Regions from separate parts of the Streptomyces sp. NBC_01334 genome, predicted to be linked through region 3. Evidence: riboswitches for the same ligand, from Rfam matches in the RefSeq annotation. Region 3 holds a riboswitch; each other region holds the start of a gene.
The links. A riboswitch is a leader RNA that binds a small molecule or an ion and turns the genes downstream of it on or off. The one in region 3 is predicted to bind cyclic di-AMP.
Positions count from the first base shown of each region.

Region 1: another riboswitch for cyclic di-AMP. It lies ahead of OG736_RS18715 (transglycosylase family protein); the one in region 3 lies ahead of OG736_RS32270 (M23 family metallopeptidase).
Region 2: another riboswitch for cyclic di-AMP. It lies ahead of OG736_RS21205 (M23 family metallopeptidase); the one in region 3 lies ahead of OG736_RS32270 (M23 family metallopeptidase).
Region 4: another riboswitch for cyclic di-AMP. It lies ahead of OG736_RS36470 (M23 family metallopeptidase); the one in region 3 lies ahead of OG736_RS32270 (M23 family metallopeptidase).

Region 1 is NZ_CP130718.1:4,203,052-4,207,237, forward strand. It holds gene OG736_RS18705 (FtsB family cell division protein) at 1-82, opposite strand, end outside; gene eno (phosphopyruvate hydratase) at 242-1,528, opposite strand; gene OG736_RS18715 (transglycosylase family protein) at 1,922-2,638, opposite strand; cyclic di-AMP (ydaO/yuaA leader) riboswitch at 2,642-2,828, opposite strand; gene OG736_RS18720 (transglycosylase family protein) at 3,034-4,038, opposite strand.
Region 2 is NZ_CP130718.1:4,755,274-4,759,459, forward strand. It holds gene OG736_RS21205 (M23 family metallopeptidase) at 139-1,161, opposite strand; cyclic di-AMP (ydaO/yuaA leader) riboswitch at 1,171-1,337, opposite strand; tRNA gene OG736_RS21210 (tRNA-Met) at 1,660-1,733, opposite strand; gene OG736_RS21215 (dihydrofolate reductase family protein) at 1,805-2,932, opposite strand; gene OG736_RS21220 (MarR family winged helix-turn-helix transcriptional regulator) at 3,001-3,525, shown strand; gene OG736_RS21225 (GTP cyclohydrolase II) at 3,736-4,186, shown strand, end outside.
Region 3 is NZ_CP130718.1:7,172,167-7,176,352, forward strand. It holds gene OG736_RS32260 (M16 family metallopeptidase) at 92-1,441, shown strand; gene OG736_RS32265 (M16 family metallopeptidase) at 1,438-2,826, shown strand; cyclic di-AMP (ydaO/yuaA leader) riboswitch at 3,029-3,197, shown strand; gene OG736_RS32270 (M23 family metallopeptidase) at 3,212-3,955, shown strand; gene OG736_RS32275 (GntR family transcriptional regulator) at 4,144-4,186, shown strand, end outside.
Region 4 is NZ_CP130718.1:8,186,905-8,191,090, forward strand. It holds gene OG736_RS36460 (tyrosine-protein phosphatase) at 1-572, opposite strand, end outside; gene OG736_RS36465 (alpha-galactosidase) at 796-2,871, shown strand; cyclic di-AMP (ydaO/yuaA leader) riboswitch at 3,179-3,334, shown strand; gene OG736_RS36470 (M23 family metallopeptidase) at 3,339-4,186, shown strand, end outside.

The DNA of each region.
Region 1 (4,186 bases), 3.0 Mb from region 3:
GGTAGACCCGGGCCGCGGTCTGCTCGCCGAGCAGCTTGATCCTGGTCGCGGTGGAGAAACGGTCCCGGTCCTTCACGGCCACTGCTTCCCGCCTCCCGTCTCACACGTGCGTACGTCCCCGCACACGGTACGGGACCGGTACGGGGACGTACGTACGACTGGCGGAGCCTTGCCCCGGTTGGGGTCGGCGGCGTCAGTCCTTGCTGTGCCCGAGGTCCGCGGAGCGGACGTGCGGGAAGGTTCAGCCCTTGAAGCGCGGGAACGCGCTGCGGCCGGCGTACACCGCGGCGTCGTCGAGGATCTCCTCGATGCGCAGCAGCTGGTTGTACTTGGCGACGCGGTCCGAGCGGGCCGGGGCGCCGGTCTTGATCTGACCGCAGTTCACCGCGACCGCGAGGTCGGCGATGGTGACGTCCTCGGTCTCGCCGGAGCGGTGGGACATCATGCACTTGAAGCCGTTGCGCTGGGCCATCTCGACGGCGTCCAGGGTCTCGGTCAGCGAACCGATCTGGTTGACCTTGACGAGCAGGGCGTTGGCGGAGCCCTCCTCGATGCCGCGGGCCAGACGCTCGGGGTTCGTGACGAAGAGGTCGTCGCCGACGATCTGGACCTTGTCGCCCAGCTTGTCGGTGATGACCTTCCAGCCGGCCCAGTCGTCCTCGTACAGCGGGTCCTCGATGGAGACGAGCGGGTACGCGGAGACGAGCTCCTCGTAGTACTCGGTCATCTCGGCGGCCGAGCGGGACTTGCCCTCGAACTCGTACTTGCCGTCCTTGTAGAACTCGGACGCGGCGACGTCGAGAGCGAGCGCGATCTGCTCGCCGGGGACGTAACCGGCCTGCTTGATGGCCTCGATGATGAGGTCGAGCGCGGCGCGGTTGGACTCCAGGTTCGGGGCGAAGCCGCCCTCGTCGCCGAGGCCGGTGGACAGGCCCTTGGTCTTCAGCACCTTCTTGAGGGTGTGGTAGACCTCGGCACCCCAGCGCAGGGCCTCGGAGAAGGACTCCGCGCCGATCGGGGCGATCATGAACTCCTGGATGTCCACGTTGGAGTCGGCGTGCGAGCCGCCGTTCAGGATGTTCATCATCGGCACCGGCAGCAGGTGCGCGTTGGGGCCGCCCAGGTAGCGGAACAGCGGCAGGTCGCTGGCCTCGGAGGCGGCGTGCGCGACGGCGAGCGAGACGCCGAGGATGGCGTTGGCGCCGAGCGAGCCCTTGTTGTCGGTGGCGTCCAGGTCGAACATGGCCTGGTCGATCAGGCGCTGCTCGGTGGCGTCGTAGCCGACGAGCTCCGGGCCGATCTGCTCGATGACGGCGAGGACGGCCTTCTCGACACCCTTGCCGAGGTAGCGGTTGGGGTCACCGTCGCGGAGCTCGATGGCCTCGAAGGCACCGGTGGAGGCGCCGGACGGAACGGCGGCACGACCCGTGCTGCCGTCGTCGAGGCCGACCTCGACCTCGACCGTGGGGTTGCCTCGGGAGTCCAGGATTTCCCGGGCTACGACGACGTCGATGGACGGCACGAGCATCTCCTTCTTGGGATGTGACGCTGGTTGTGCGGGGCCCAGGGGTCTTGACGAGCCCTTGCTGAGCCTTGCGACTAGAGCCTAACCGCCCCGGGACCGTCGGCAGCCGACCGACCGTCCCGTGGACAGACAGACGGTACCTATTGTTTCCGCCCGGAACAAAGGGGGTGGCCGAGAAAAGCCGACAGGAAGTGACGAACGGGCAAAGAGAAACCCCGCTCCGGTGCGTACGGGGGAACACGCACCGGAGCGGGGAGCCCGTGGGGACGGGGGGTGACCCTCACGAGGTCTTCAGTGTGCCGACCTCGGATATGAGGGCGCTGTGGCTTCTCTGGGGGCCAGGTGTCACTTCACGCGAAGCGACGCCCTGGGCGCAGGGTCATTTCAGGCGCAGTGTCACTTCAGGTGCAGCTGCTGGCCCGGGTAGATCAGGTCGGCGTCGACGACGATGTCCTTGTTCAGCTCGAACAGCTTCGCCCAGCCGCCCTTGACCTTGTGCTTCTCGGCGATGGTGCTGAGGGTGTCGCCCTTGACGACCTTGTACTCGCCGTCACCCTTCTTGACCTTCTTGCCGGTCGGGGTGGTGACCGTCTTGGAGGCGGCCGGGCGGTCGGTCGAGCGGGAGGCGCTCTGCTCCTCGGTCGAGCGGCTGCCGGTGCTGCCGCTGCTCGACGAGCCGGCGGAGCCGGAGGAGCTGGACGAGCCGGAGCTCGAGGAGTCGGCGCTCGAGCCGTTGTAGGCGGCGCCGGACAGGCCGGTGCCGCAGACCGGCCAGGCACCCTTGCCCTGACCGGCGAGGACCTTCTCGCCGATGGCTATCTGCTGGGACTTGGAGGCCTGGTCGGCGGTGGAGGCGTAGGCGGTGCCGCCGTACGCGGCCCAGGTGGACGCCGAGAACTGGAGACCGCCGTAGTAGCCGTTGCCGGTGTTGATGGACCAGTTGCCACCGGCCTCGCACTGGGCGACCGCGTCCCACTCGGAGGCGGTGGCGGCGGAGGCGTTGCCGGCCGCCATCAGCGGAGCGGCGATGGCGACGCCGGTGACGCCGGCGAGCGTGGCGACGCGGGTCGCCTTGGAGGGACGGCGGTGCTTGCCCTTACCGGAAAACAGCATGGTGGATCCCCTCACCGACGCCTGCGAGGTGAGCTGTCGGGTTCGGGCCGTGTGAGTTGCCCGGCCACTTCCTCGCCCGTCGGAGCGCTGCTCCGTGGGAGGTGTGGCTTCACCCCGAGCCGTTCCGGTCAACCGACCGGCGCGGCACTTACCTTGGGTCCCCCGCTCCTGCCTACGGCGCTTGACGCGACGACTGTTCCCGGGTCGTCGCTGGCAGGATTCGGCGTTGCGACGGCCGGGGCTCGGGTTGCCGAGCGGCCTCGACCGTAGACACGCGATCGGCGGAATTTCAAAGACGATCAGGGCTTCTGAGACTCATCCCACACTTTCACCAAAACGGACATTCGGCGCGAAGTGTGACGCGAACTCCCGCTGCTTTTCTTGGGCTTTGCGCCCTATTCCACCCCTGTGTCGAGAGTCTGACCGGCGGCGATGTTGCTCGGGTCGACGCCGATGAGGTCCCTGTTCTCGTCGTAGAGGGCACGCCATCCACCGTCGAGACCAAGGGAGTCGGCGATGGACGCGAGAGAGTCGCCCTCCTGGACGACATAGGTGGCCGCTGCATGCCGGCCCGCGGAGGCGGCGGCGGTGCCGTCCACGCCGGCGTCGGTCGCGCTCTTGGTCGCGGCCTCGTCGGCGGTGGCGCCGCGGTGCTTGCCCGAGCCGAGGGAGCCGGTGTCGACGAGGCTCCAAGAACCTTCGTCCTGGACGTATTTGTCCGAGTCGTCCGCACCCGGGGTCGCCGTGGGCGAGCCGTCGCCCGTCGAGCCGTCGCTCCGGCCGCCGGACGTGCCGGATTCGCCCGTGGCGGCGGAAGAGGACGAAGGGGAGTAAGCGGACGCCGAAGGCGAACCGGCGGAATCAGCGGACGAGTCGGACGATCCGGTCGAGGAGTCGTCGTCGGCCGTGGAGCCCGAGGATCCGGACAACCCCCTGGACAGGTCGGACAATCCGGAAGACCCAGATGAGTCGGACGAGTCGGACGAGTCGTCCGCCACGCCGGTGTCCACGTTCAGCGCGCCGTTCTCCTGGGTGAGCCCGGAGGTCAGCCCGCAGGTGCCCCACGCGCCGATCCCCTCGGCCGCGAGCACCTTCTGCGCGACGGCGATCTGCTGGCTGCGACTGGCCTGGTCGGGGCTGGTCGCGTAGTCGAGGCCGCCGTGCGCCTCCCAGTCCTTCTGGGTGAGGCTCAGGCCGCCGTACTCGCCGCCCCCCTCGTCGGCGCTCCACGAGCCGCCGGTCTCGCACTGCGCCACCTTGTCCCACACCGTGCCGTCCGCAGCGCTCGCGCCGGAGGCGGCGAGCAGCGGGATGGCGATGGCGGAGCCCGTCACTCCGGCCGCGACAAGGAGTGCCGGGGCCTGGCGGGGGCGACGGTGACGACCGTTCCCGGAGAGCATGCGAGGGGCCTTTCTCTGGACAGCACTGACCGGCGCGGCGGGTGGAACCGATGTCGTCGCGCTGACGAGAGAACGTATCGGCAGACGATCACTTGTCACAAGTTAATGCCGCGCAGATCACGTGAAGATCACAGACTTGAGTGTTGGT
Region 2 (4,186 bases), 2.4 Mb from region 3:
GACCGGCAGCCCCGACGCGGAGGGCGTCGGGGCTGCCAGGTGGATCAGGGTGACCGAACGAACCGGCTCAGGGGGTCCGAAGCAACGGCTCAAGGTTCGGTTCCCGGACGGCCGGCTCGGGGGCTCCGGAGGGACGACTCAGGGGTTGAGGCCCTTGTCGCGCAGCCAGGCCGCCGGGTCGATGCCTTCGGCGCTGCCGCCCGGGTGGACCTCGAGGTGGAGGTGGGCCCCGGTGACGTTCCCGGTGGCGCCCACCCGACCGATCACATCGCCGGTGGCGACCTTCTGGCCGACACTGACGCTGATCGACGACTGGTGGCAGAACCACAGCTCGGTGCCGTCGTCCAGGGTCAGGATGGTGCGGTAGCCGTACGAACCGGCCCAACCGGCCTCGGTGATGGTGCCGCTGTGGACGGCCTTGATGAGCGTGCCCGTCGGCGCGGCGAAGTCGAGACCCGTGTGGTAGCCGGAGGACCAGAGCGAACCGGCCTGACCGAAGGTCGAGGTGATCGTGTACGAGGAGGTCGGCAGCGTGTACTGCTTGGCCAGCTCGGCCAGGCGCGCGGCCTCGGCCTTGGCGGCTGCTTCCTCGGCGGCCTTCTTCTTCGCGGCGGCGGCCTTGGCCTCCGCCTCCTTCTCGGCCTTGGCGGCGGCGTCGGACTCGGCCTTGGCCGCTGCGGCGAGAGCCTTGACCTCGACCTGGGACTGCTGCGACTCGGCCTGCGCCATGATCCGGCTGCGCAGTGCCTCGCCGGCGTCGGCGGCGCTCTCCTCGGTGTCCACGGCGGCTTCGGAGCCGAAGCTGGCGAGGGCCGGCGCGGCTTCCGGGGCGGGCTCGTCGTCGGAGATGAGCGAGCCCACGTTGGGCAGGTCCGGCATCGAGATGGAGACCGGGGCCTTGCCGGTGTTGGCGCTGGCCATGCCACCCGCGCTGACGGCGGCTATGACGCCGACGCCGAGAACGGTGGAGCTGCGGGCGAATCCGCCGCCGCGCTGCTTGGCGACGCGGTGCTTGCCGCGTACCGGGCGAGTGGACTCCGCGGTGGGGTTCCACTCCTCCCAAGGTCCCTCGTCGGTGCGGTAGCCGCCGTAGCCGAAGGTCTCGGTGGACCGCTGGCTGGGCGCGTACGGGGCCTCGGGGGCAGGCGGGTTGGACGCCACGCGGGCGCACTCCTTTCCTTCCGTCGCCTACCGGGTTAGCTGACGGGTTCGGAGCGGGAAGGTCTCCTACGCGCGTATACCGGTCGTGGACTCTGCGAGTTCACGACGGCTTCCGCGTGATTCACCCCATGGTGGTGGTTCCCCGGTTCCCTTGCGGGATTCGGCACGTGCCGCACGGAGCCGACTCTGGTGCCGGCTGGGACGACCGCGCTGCGTTATCGAACGTTAATAGACCCGGGGGTGGGTTTCCAAGCTGTTCCTCTTGATCAACAACATTTCTGGCCTGGACTTTTGGGCTACCAGCGGTGAAAAACGGGCGAGTTGACCACGCCTCGACATACCCCGGAAACGCTTCATCAGTCACAGGAGTTTTGATGGTGACTCAGTCGTCATGCGCAGGGCGGTCGACCGGTCACCAAGAGTGAGGAAGCGATCGACGGGGTCGACGAAAACGCCGAAGGCCGGAACCCTTTCGGATTCCGGCCTTCGGTCCATCAGTAGCGGGGACAGGATTTGAACCTGCGACCTCTGGGTTATGAGCCCAGCGAGCTACCGAGCTGCTCCACCCCGCGGCGATGAACACAACTGTACGCCATCAGCGGGGCGGAAAGCACATCGGTTGATCCGCGGGGCCCCAGCGGCCTCACAGGAGGTGGCGGTTCGGCTCCTTCGCCCGCTCCTCGTACTCCGGGAGGACGAGGACGTCGACGCCCCGGGCCGTCAGCAGACCGGTTCCGTCCGCCTCGGTGACGAAGGTGTCCGGCTCGCGCCAGGCCGTGACCACCCGGCGCACCCCTGCGTCGAGGATGAGGCGGGCACAGGGGGCCGGGCGGGAGGAGCGGCGGGCGCACGGTTCGAGGCTGCTGTAGACGGTGGCGGTGGGCAGCCGGGGGTCGGCGGGGTCGAGCTTCGCGAGGGCGGCCTCTTCGGCGTGCACGACCGGGTCGCCGGCCTCGCGGGAGTGGCCGCGTGCCAGCTCCGTGCCGTCGGCGGCCACGATCACCGCGCCCACGCTGAAGGCGGTCTCCGACGGCGGGCAGTCGGCGGCGAGTGCGCAGGCGAGGGCCAGCCAGTGCCGGTCGGCCGCGGCGGGCAACGGTCCGGCACCGGGGGCGGTGGGCTCGTAGCGGTTCAGGACGACGTCCTCGATGCGCCGGGTCTCCAACAGACGCAGGCGCCCGCCCTGGTAGCCGCCCGGCCCGAACAGGCGGGGCGCGGCCGGGTCGCCCACGAAGAGCGGGGCGAGGACGAGCTGGAGTTCGTCGGCGAGGCCCTGCCGGAGCAGCTGGGTGTGGATCGTGCCACCGCCCTCGACCATGAGGCGCCGTACGCCGCGCACGTCGTGGAGGTGTTCGAGGAGGCGGCGCCAGTCCAGTTCGGGGCCGAGCGGGACGGCGTCCGCTGCGATGCCGAGCGCGTGGACCCGCTCGGCGCCCTTCTCCGTCGTGTACACGATCTTCTCGCCGCCCGTGTGCCAGAAGTTCGCCGCCGGGTCGAGATCGCCGGAGCCGCTGACGGTGACCTTGAGGGGGTACGGCGGCAGTCCGGCGGCCACGCGGGCGGCGCGGCGCTCGGGGGAGTTCACCAGGAGCCGGGGGTTGTCGGCGCGGATCGTGCCGGCGCCGATGAGGATGGCGTCGACGGAGGCCCGTACCTCGTCGACGCGGTCGAAGTCGGCGCGGCTGGAGAGGAGCAGGCGCTCGGGCGTGGTGTCGTCCAGATAGCCGTCGAGGGAGACGGCGGCGGACAGCAGGACGTACGGGTACGGCATCGGCGCGGCTCTCCCTGGGATGACGGGCAGGGCTTGGTTCAAGTTTGAAACAAACTTACACTGGGGGCATGACGACTCGCTGGCTCACCCCCGAGGAGCAACGCGCCTGGCGCGCGTACGTTGCCGGCTACCTCCTCCTCGAGGACGCGATCGACCGGCAGCTCCAGCAGGAGGCCGGCATGCCCCACCTGTACTACTCCATCCTCGCCAACCTCTCCGACATCCCGGAGCGGCGGCTGCGGATGACCGACCTCGCGGAGCGGCTGAAGATCACCCGCAGCCGGCTGACCTACGCGGTCTCCCGGCTGGAGAAGGACGGGCTGGTACGGCGTGAGGACTGCCAGTGGGACAAGCGCGGCAGCGTCGCGGTGCTGACGGACGAGGGCATGGCGGTGCTGGAGGACGTGGCGCCCGGCCATGTCGAGACGGTCCGCACGGCCCTGTTCGACCGGCTCACCCCCGAGCAGGTGGGACAGCTGGAGGAGATCTTCACGCAGGTCGCACGCGGGTTCCAGGAGAAGGACGGCGGCGAGACGGCACCGGAGGACCTCCCGTGGCGCCGCCGCTCGTCGCCCTGCTCCGGCACCCCGTGACCGCGGCGCCGTGACCCCCGTGACCGCGGCCCCGCAACCGGGGGCCGTGATCGCGACCGCCTGACCGCGGCCTCGTGAGGGGCGCCACAAACCAGTTGCTTCAAATTTAAAGCATGGGGTAGGGTCTCGACTCGTTGGATCTGCTTCAAATCTGAAGCACAAGGCGGCCCAGCGCCGCCTTGCCACCGTCCTCCGGACCCGGGAGACCGCATGCCCGACACCCCCGCCGCCACCCCGCGCGCCCGCGTCCGGGTACCGCTGCGTTTCCCCGACGGCTACTCCGTCGACGCCGAGCTGGTCACCTTCCACGGCCTCGTCGACGGCCAGGAGCACGTCGCCGTCGTCCTCGGTGAGCGGGCGCCCGGCGCCACCCCCCTGGTCCGGCTGCACTCCGAGTGCCTGACCGGTGATGTCTTCGGCTCCGCCCGCTGCGACTGCGGGCCGCAACTGCGCGAGGCGGTCGAGCGCATAGCCGGGACCGGCGGTGTCCTGCTCTACCTCCGCCAGGAGGGCCGCGGCATCGGCCTCTACAACAAGCTCGACGCGTACGCCCTCCAGGACCAGGGCCTGGACACCTACGAGGCGAACGCCGCGCTCGGCCTGCCCGAGGACGACAGGGACTACACGGCCGCCGCCCAGATGCTGCGCGCCCTGGGCATCA
Region 3 (4,186 bases):
TCGCGGACCGTCCGCACGCTTGCATACAGTGGCAGGACCGGCAGGAAAACCGCGGTTTCGACGACCGCGTCCGCGATCGGAAGGGACGTACATGCCCATGGGTCACACGGCCACAGCCCAGGCAGGCTCCGGGGGCCTGACAGCGACCGAGCACCGTCTGGCCAACGGCCTGCGCGTGGTGCTCTCGGAGGACCACCTGACCCCCGTCGCGGCGGTGTGCCTCTGGTACGACGTCGGTTCACGCCACGAAGTCAAGGGGCGTACGGGTCTTGCTCACCTTTTCGAGCACCTGATGTTCCAAGGTTCCGGCCAGGTCAAGGGCAACGGACACTTCGAGCTGGTCCAGGGGGCCGGCGGCTCGCTCAACGGCACCACCAGTTTCGAGCGCACGAACTACTTCGAGACCATGCCCACCCACCAGCTGGAGCTCGCCCTCTGGCTGGAGGCGGACCGCATGGGCTCGCTGCTCACCGCGCTGGACGACGAGTCGATGGAGAACCAGCGCGACGTCGTCAAGAACGAGCGCCGTCAGCGCTACGACAACGTCCCCTACGGCACGGCCTTCGAGAAGCTGACCGCTCTCGCCTACCCGGACGGCCACCCGTACCACCACACGCCGATCGGCTCGATGGCCGACCTGGACGCGGCGACCCTGGAGGACGCGCGCGCGTTCTTCCGCACGTACTACGCGCCCAACAACGCGGTCCTTTCCGTGGTCGGTGACATCGACCCGGAGCAGACCCTCGCCTGGGTCGAGAAGTACTTCGGCTCCATCCCCGGCCACGACGGCAAGCCCGCGCCCCGTGACGGCGGGCTGCCCGACGTCATCGGCGAGCAGCTGCGCGAGATCGTCGAGGAGGAGGTGCCGGCCCGGGCGCTGATGGCCGCCTACCGGCTGCCCGAGGACGGCACGCGTGCGTGCGACGCCGTCGACCTGGCGCTCACCGTCCTGGGCGGCGGCGAGTCCTCCCGCCTCTACAACCGGCTGGTGCGCCGCGACCGTACGGCCGTCGCGGCCGGTTTCGGCCTGCTGCGGCTCGCCGGAGCGCCCTCCCTGGGCTGGCTGGACGTGAAGACGTCCGGCGACGTCGAGGTGCCCGTCATCGAGGCCGCCATCGACGAGGAGCTCGCCCGGTTCGCCGAGGAGGGCCCCACGGCCGAGGAAATGGAGCGCGCCCAGGCGCAGTTGGAGCGCGAGTGGCTCGACCGGCTCGGCACGGTCGCCGGCCGCGCCGACGAACTGTGCCGGTTCGCCGTCCTGTTCGGCGACCCGCAGCTCGCCCTCAACGCCGTCCAGCGCGTGCTGGAAGTGACGCCCGAGGAGGTGCAGGAGATCGCCAAGGCCCGCCTGCGCCCCGACAACCGCGCGGTGCTCGTCTACGAGCCGACCGCCGCCGAAGCCCCCGCCGACCAGGACGAGAACGAGGAGGCGGCCCGGTGACCGAGCTCGCCACGATGGACTTCCACCCCCAGCCCCGGGCGGGCGAGGCCAAGCCGTGGGCGTTCCCGGCGCCCGAGCGCACCGCGCTGGCCAACGGCCTGACCGTGCTGCACTGCCACCGTCCCGGCCAGCAGGTCGTCGCCGTCGAGATCCTCCTCGACGCGCCCCTGGACGCCGAACCGGCCGGCCTCGACGGCGTCGCCACGATCATGGCGCGGGCCTTCTCCGAGGGCACCGACAAGCACTCCGCCGAGGATTTCGCCGCCGAACTGGAGCGCTGCGGCGCCACCCTGGACGCGCACGCGGATCACCCCGGCGTCCGGCTGAGCCTCGAGGTGCCGGCCTCGCGCCTGTCCAAGGGCCTGGGTCTGCTCGCCGACGCCCTCAGGGCCCCCGCGTTCGCCGACAGCGAGGTCGAGCGCCTCGTCCGCAACCGCCTGGACGAGATCCCGCACGAGCTGGCCAACCCCTCCCGGCGCGCCGCCAAGGAGCTCTCCAAGGAGCTGTTCCCGGCCACCGCGCGGATGTCGCGGCCGCGCCAGGGCACCGCGGAGACGGTCGAGAAGATCGATTCCGCCGCCGTACGCGCCTTCTACGAGAGGCACGTCCGTCCCGCCACGGCCACCGCCGTGGTCGTCGGCGACCTGACCGGTGTCGACCTGGCGGCGCTCCTCGGCGACACCCTGGGCGCCTGGACGGGCTCCTCGGCCCAGCCGCGGCCCGTGCCGCCGGTGACCGCCGACGACGCCGGCCGGGTCGTCATCGTGGACCGTCCGGGCGCCGTCCAGACGCAGTTGCTGATCGGCCGGATCGGCGCCGACCGGCACGACCGCGTGTGGCCCGCGCAGGTGCTCGGCACCTACTGCCTCGGTGGCACCCTCACCTCCCGGCTGGACCGTGTCCTGCGCGAGGAGAAGGGCTACACCTACGGTGTCCGCGCGTTCGGGCAGGTCCTGCGGTCCGCCCCGGACGGCTCGGGCGCCGCGATGCTCGCCATCAGCGGCTCCGTCGACACCCCGAACACCGGCCCCGCTCTGGACGACCTGTGGAAGGTGCTGCGCACCCTCGCCGCCGAGGGGCTGACCGACGCCGAGCGTGACGTCGCCGTGCAGAACCTGGTCGGTGTGGCGCCGCTGAAGTTCGAGACCGCCGCGGCCGTCGCCGGCACGCTGGCGGACCAGGTCGAGCAGCACCTGCCCGACGACTTCCAGGCCACGCTGTACCAGCAGCTCGCCGCGACCGGCACGGTGGAGGCCACCGCGGCGGCCGTGAACGCCTTCCCGGTGGACCGTCTGGTGACCGTCCTCGTCGGTGACGCGGCCCAGATCAAGGAGCCGGTCGAGGCCCTCGGCATCGGCGAGGTGAAGGTCGTGTCCGCGGAGTAGATCCCGGCAACGGCACGCGCGTGTGGGGGCCCTGGTCGACGAAAGCGTCACCAGGGCCTCCGTATGTCCGAATTGATGCGGAGGTTGCCTGTCTGCCCTGTGGGATGCGCTACAAAAACCGGGATCCGTTTGAGGATTGAAACCCGCGCCGCTTAGCGTCATGCGGGCTGTTCGTCAGGCAGTGCGCCGCAGCCGCGGCACCGGACAGTCATCGCCGAGTCCCCGTACGGCGCGAGCCAGGGGAGCCGGGGACCCACCTGTGAAGTCCCTGGGGTGAATCGGACGCCCGCGCGTGAACGCGAGGGGGTCCGTAGGAGACCTTCCTGCTCCGAACCCGTCAGCTAACCCGGTAGGCGAGAGGGAAGGAAAGGACACCCCCAACTTCATGGCGTTCACCTGCGCCACCGGGAAGCACCGTCGGCCCAGCCGGATGCAGCGCAGCAGCGTCCGCGCGGCGGGCATCGCGGCGCTCACCACCACCGGTGTCATGGCCACCGTCGCCTCCACCCCGGCCTTCGCCGCCGAGCCCACCCCCGAGCAGACCGGGCTGATCCCCGTGGTCACCGCCGGCGAGTCCGTCGTCGAGCAGATCGACGACCAGGTCGCCGTGCAGAAGCACGCGGCCTTCGAGGAGGCCGCCCGGCAGGCCGCCGCCAAGAAGGCCGTGGAGGAGCGCGAGGCACGCGTGCGTGCCGCCCGCGAGGCCGAGCGCAAGCGCCTCAACACCTTCGTCTCGCCGATCACCGGCTCCTACGTGTCGACCAGCTACCAGGCCAGCAGCTCCCTGTGGTCCTCCGGCAGCCACACCGGCATCGACTTCCACGCGGCCAGCGGCACCACCGTGCACGCGGTCGGCCTGGGCACCGTCGTCGAGGCCGGCTGGGGCGGGTCGTACGGCAACCAGATCGTCATCAAGATGAACGACGGGACGTACACCCAGTACGGTCACCTGTCCTCCATCGAGGTGTCGGTGGGCCAGCAGGTCACCCCGGGCCAGCGGATCGCCCTGTCCGGTGCCACCGGCAACGTCACCGGTGCGCATCTGCACTTCGAGGCCCGCACCACCGCGGAGTACGGCTCGGACATCGACCCGGTCGCCTACCTCCGCACGCACGGCGTGAACGTCTGACGACCCACGGCGACAGATCGTCTTGCCCCGGCCCTCCCGGCCGGGGCTTTCGCCGTTTTCGAGGCCCTGCTGTCCAAAAAATATCCCTGGATTCCGGCCCGCCATCGGAAATCCCCGCCCATTGCAATAGAGTCACGGAACACACGTCAATCGTCGACGTTTCACGGGGATTAAGGCGGAGGTCCGTCATGCGTATTCCGGCGCACTCGGTGTGCACGGCCATTCGGGACG
Region 4 (4,186 bases), 1.0 Mb from region 3:
GCGTTGGACTCCAGGTAGTCGGCGAGGATCGCCTCGCGCTCCACGCCCAGGGCGAGCAGCGTCACCGCGATGGACAGGCCCGCGCGGTCCTTGCCCGCCGCGCAGTGCATCAGGGCCGGGACGCTGTCCTCGGCGAGCGAGTGCAGCACCCGCGCGTGCTCGGCCGTCCGCTCCTTGATGATCGAGCGGTAGGAGGCGATCATCCGGCCGGCGGCCTTGCCGTCGCCGAGGATCCCGCGCAGCTGGTCGATCTCGCCGTCGCGGACCATCTTCCAGAACTCGGAGCCGTCCGCCGGGTCCGACAGGGGCAGGTTCACATTGCGCACGCCCGGGAGCTCGACGTCCGGGCCCTCCAGCTTCTGGTCCGCGGCGTTGCGGAAGTCGAAGATCGTGTGCAGGCCCAGGCCGGAGAGGAACGCGGCGTCCTCGTCGGTCGCGTGCGCGAGATGGCCGCTGCGGAACAGCACGCCGTGCCGCACCCGCCGGCCGTCGACGGTCGGCAGACCGCCCACATCCCGGAAGTTGCGCACACCGGCCAGCTCGGGCTCGGTCGACGGGATCTGCTGCGTCACGGGGGCTTCCTCCCTGTCGGTCTCCGTCGGCGCGGCTCGTGGTGGCCGACGGGACGCTTCCCCGACGATACGACATGGGTTCCCCGGGCAACGGGTTGTCCACAGGGCGGTACTCCGGACGTCTGACCAGGTGAAGAGTTGTCCACGGAAAGTTGCCCGGCAGGCCGACCGCATTCGATGATGTTGGTGCTTGATCGCACCTGTTCGAATTAGTGGGGGTTTGATGCCCGAGATCGCCGACAACGGCCGTACCTGGCTCCTTTCGGGGCCGACGAGCAGCTACGCCCTCCACCTCACCGAGGCCGACGAGCTGGTCCACCTGCACTGGGGCCCGGGCATCGCGCTCGCGGACGCCGAGGCGCTCGCCGCCCTCCCGGCGTCGGAGCGGGGGGCGTCCTTCGAGTCCCCGCTCGACGGCCGGGAGGAGTACCCGGTCGAGGGCGGCCCCCGCTTCGTCCGGCCCGCCCTGTCCGTGCGCACCGACGAGCGGCGCGGCACCGAATGGTCCTACGAGGACTTCGAGGCCGACGACGACGGGCTGCGGCTGCGGTTCCGGGACGCCGGACTGGCCCTCACCCTGCACTACCGGATGCGCGGCGATGTCGTCGAGCGCTGGACGACCCTGCGCAACGACGGTGAGCGGCCGCTGGAGCTGCTGCGCGCCGACTCCGCCACCTGGACCCTGCCCGAGCGCGACGACTGGCGGCTGTCGCAGCTGCACGGCCGCTGGGCCGCCGAGTCCCGGCTCACCCGGTCTCCGCTCACCTACGGCGAGCAGGTCATCGGCAGCCGCCGCGGCCACACCGGGCACCAGCACCTGCCCTGGATCGCCCTGGACACCGACGCGACCGAGGAGCGCGGCGAGGTCTACGGCTGCGCCCTCGGCTGGTCGGGCACCTGGCGGATCGCCGTCGCTCAACTCCCGGACGCGCGCGTGCAGATCACCGGGGGCGTCGGGTACGACGACTCGGGGCTGCTGCGGCTGGCCGCGGGGGAGTCCTTCACCACGCCCGTCTTCGCCGGCCTGTGGAGCGACGCCGGCTTCGGCGGGGCGAGCCGCACCTGGCACGCCTACCAGCGCGCGTACGTCGTCCCGGACGCCGAACAGGACCGGCCGGTGCTGTTCAACTCCTGGGAGGCCACCTACTTCGACATCTCCGAGGAGCAGCAGGCCACGCTCGCCCGGCGGGCCGCCGCGATCGGCGTGGAGCTCTTCGTCGTCGACGACGGCTGGTTCGGGGCGCGCACCGGCGACCACGCCGGACTCGGCGACTGGCGGCCCAACCCCGACCGCTTCCCGAACGGGCTGAAGCCCCTCGCCGACCAGGTGCACGACCTCGGCATGCAGTTCGGCGTCTGGGTCGAGCCCGAGATGGTCAACCCGGACAGCGAGCTGTATCGGGCGCACCCCGACTGGGTGCAGTTCCAATCCGGACGAAAGCGGACGGAGTTCCGCAATCAGCTCGTGCTGAACCTCGCCCGCGAGGACGTTCAGGAGTACCTCTGGGAGCAGCTCCACGGGCTTCTCTCCAGCGCGCCCGTCGACTATGTGAAGTGGGACTTCAACCGCTGCTTCACCGACGCCGGCTGGCCGGACGACCCCTACCCGCAGCGCCTCTGGGTCGACCACGTACGGGCTCTGTACGCGCTCCTGGACCGGCTTCGGGAGGCCCACCCCGGGGTCGCCTTCGAGTCCTGCTCCGGCGGCGGCGGACGCATCGACCTCGGGATCATGAGCCGCACCGACCAGGTGTGGACCTCCGACAACACCGATCCGCTCGACCGGCTCGACATCCAGCACGGCTTCAGCCAGATCCACCCCGCCCGGGTCATGGCGGCCTGGGTCACCGACAGTCCCAACGCCCAGCTCAACGGCCGGGTCAGCTCGCTGCGCTTCCGGTTCGTCAGCGCCATGGCCGGCGTGCTCGGCGTCGGCGGGGACCTCTCCGAGTGGAGCGAGGAGGAGCTCGCCGAGGCGCGCCGGTGGGTGGACCTCTACAAGGAGATCCGGCCGCTCGTGCAGCAGGGCGACCTCTACCGGCTGCGGCCCCCGGCGGGCGGCCTGAGCGCCGTCCAGTACGTGCGCGGTGACGAGAGTGTCGTCCTCGCCTGGCTCCAGGCGCAGCGGTTCGGTGAGCCCGTCCCGGCGTTGCGGCTGCGCGGACTGGACCCGACGGCGTCGTACGAATGCCGCGAAACGGGCGAAGTCCACCGAGGGGCGGTACTGCTCCATCACGGGCTGCGCACCGGACTGCGGGGTGACCTTGATGCGACGGTTATCCGACTGCGTCGCATCTGAGGTTTCTGTCCGAATTGAATCCTTAATTCCAACTCGCTCTGGAATAAAGGAACCTGGAGAGCCGTCACGTGAGCAGCGTCATATCCGTGACCGTATGTCGCCCGTCATGTTCACGTAATTCGCATGCTTTTCCAGGGTGCTTGGCGGTGAACGGGTCCCTTGTCTCACGGAGTGTGACCGGGGATTCTCACAGGGGATCAAGAGAAAGGCGTCAGCGGCACAACCTCTGCTTGTCCCTGTGCGTTCCGGTCGCTTACGTTCCACACCAATCCGGACGGACGCCGAATCCTGCCACCGCCCGGAGCCCGCACACTCACCCGTATCTGGCAGGAGCGGGGGACCCACAGGCACAACCGCCTGTTCCGGTCTCCGGAACAGGCTTGGGGTAAAGCCGCGCCTCGGCGCGGCCGGGCATCTCCAGTCCGCACCCGACAGCTCACCTCGCAGGCGCCGGAGAGGAATTCGCCATGCCCGCGAAGGGTAAGCACCGCCGTCCGAAGGCCCAGCGCTTCACTCGTTCCATAGCCGTCGCCGGAACGGGTGGCGCCGCGCTCGCCCTTCCGCTCATGGGTGCCGCCGGCGCTCACGCGGCCCCCGCGCAGTCCGTCGCACAGTCGGCTTCCCAGGCCGTTCCGGAAAAGGCCGTGCAGTCCGTGCCGGTGGCGCAGAAGACGGCCACCGCCACGACGGCCAAGTCCTACACCGTGCGGTCCGGCGACTATCTGTCGAAGATCGCCGACGAGCAGAACGTCAGTGGCGGCTGGCAGAAGCTGTACCAGGACAACCGTCAGGCCGTCGGCGGCGACCCGTCGCTGATCCACCCCGGGCTGAAGCTCTCGATCGGCAAGAAGGCCGCGAGCACCGGTTCGTCGTCCGGCTCGTCGTCCGGTTCCTCCTCGTCCTCCCCGTCGAAGTCGAAGGCGTCCGGAACCAAGTCGTCGTCCTCTTCGTCCTCGTCGTCCGGTTCGTCCTCCTCGAAGGCGGTCACCCAGGCCGCCGAGAGCGGCACCGGTACCTCCAGCGGTTACACGCTGCCGGTGGCGGGCGCCACCGTCGGCACCGCCTACCACACGGCCGGCAGCATGTGGTCCAGCGGCTACCACACCGGCACCGACTTCGTCGTCCCGACCGGCACCTCCCTCAAGGCCGTGGGTGCGGGCACCGTCGTCTCCGCGGGCTGGGGCGGCGCGTACGGCAACCAGGTCGTCATCAGGCTCGCCGACGGCTACTACGCCCAGTACGCCCACCTGTCCCAGCTCTCCGTCTCGGCCGGCCAGACCGTGACCGCGGGCCAGCAGCTCGGCCTCTCCGGTGC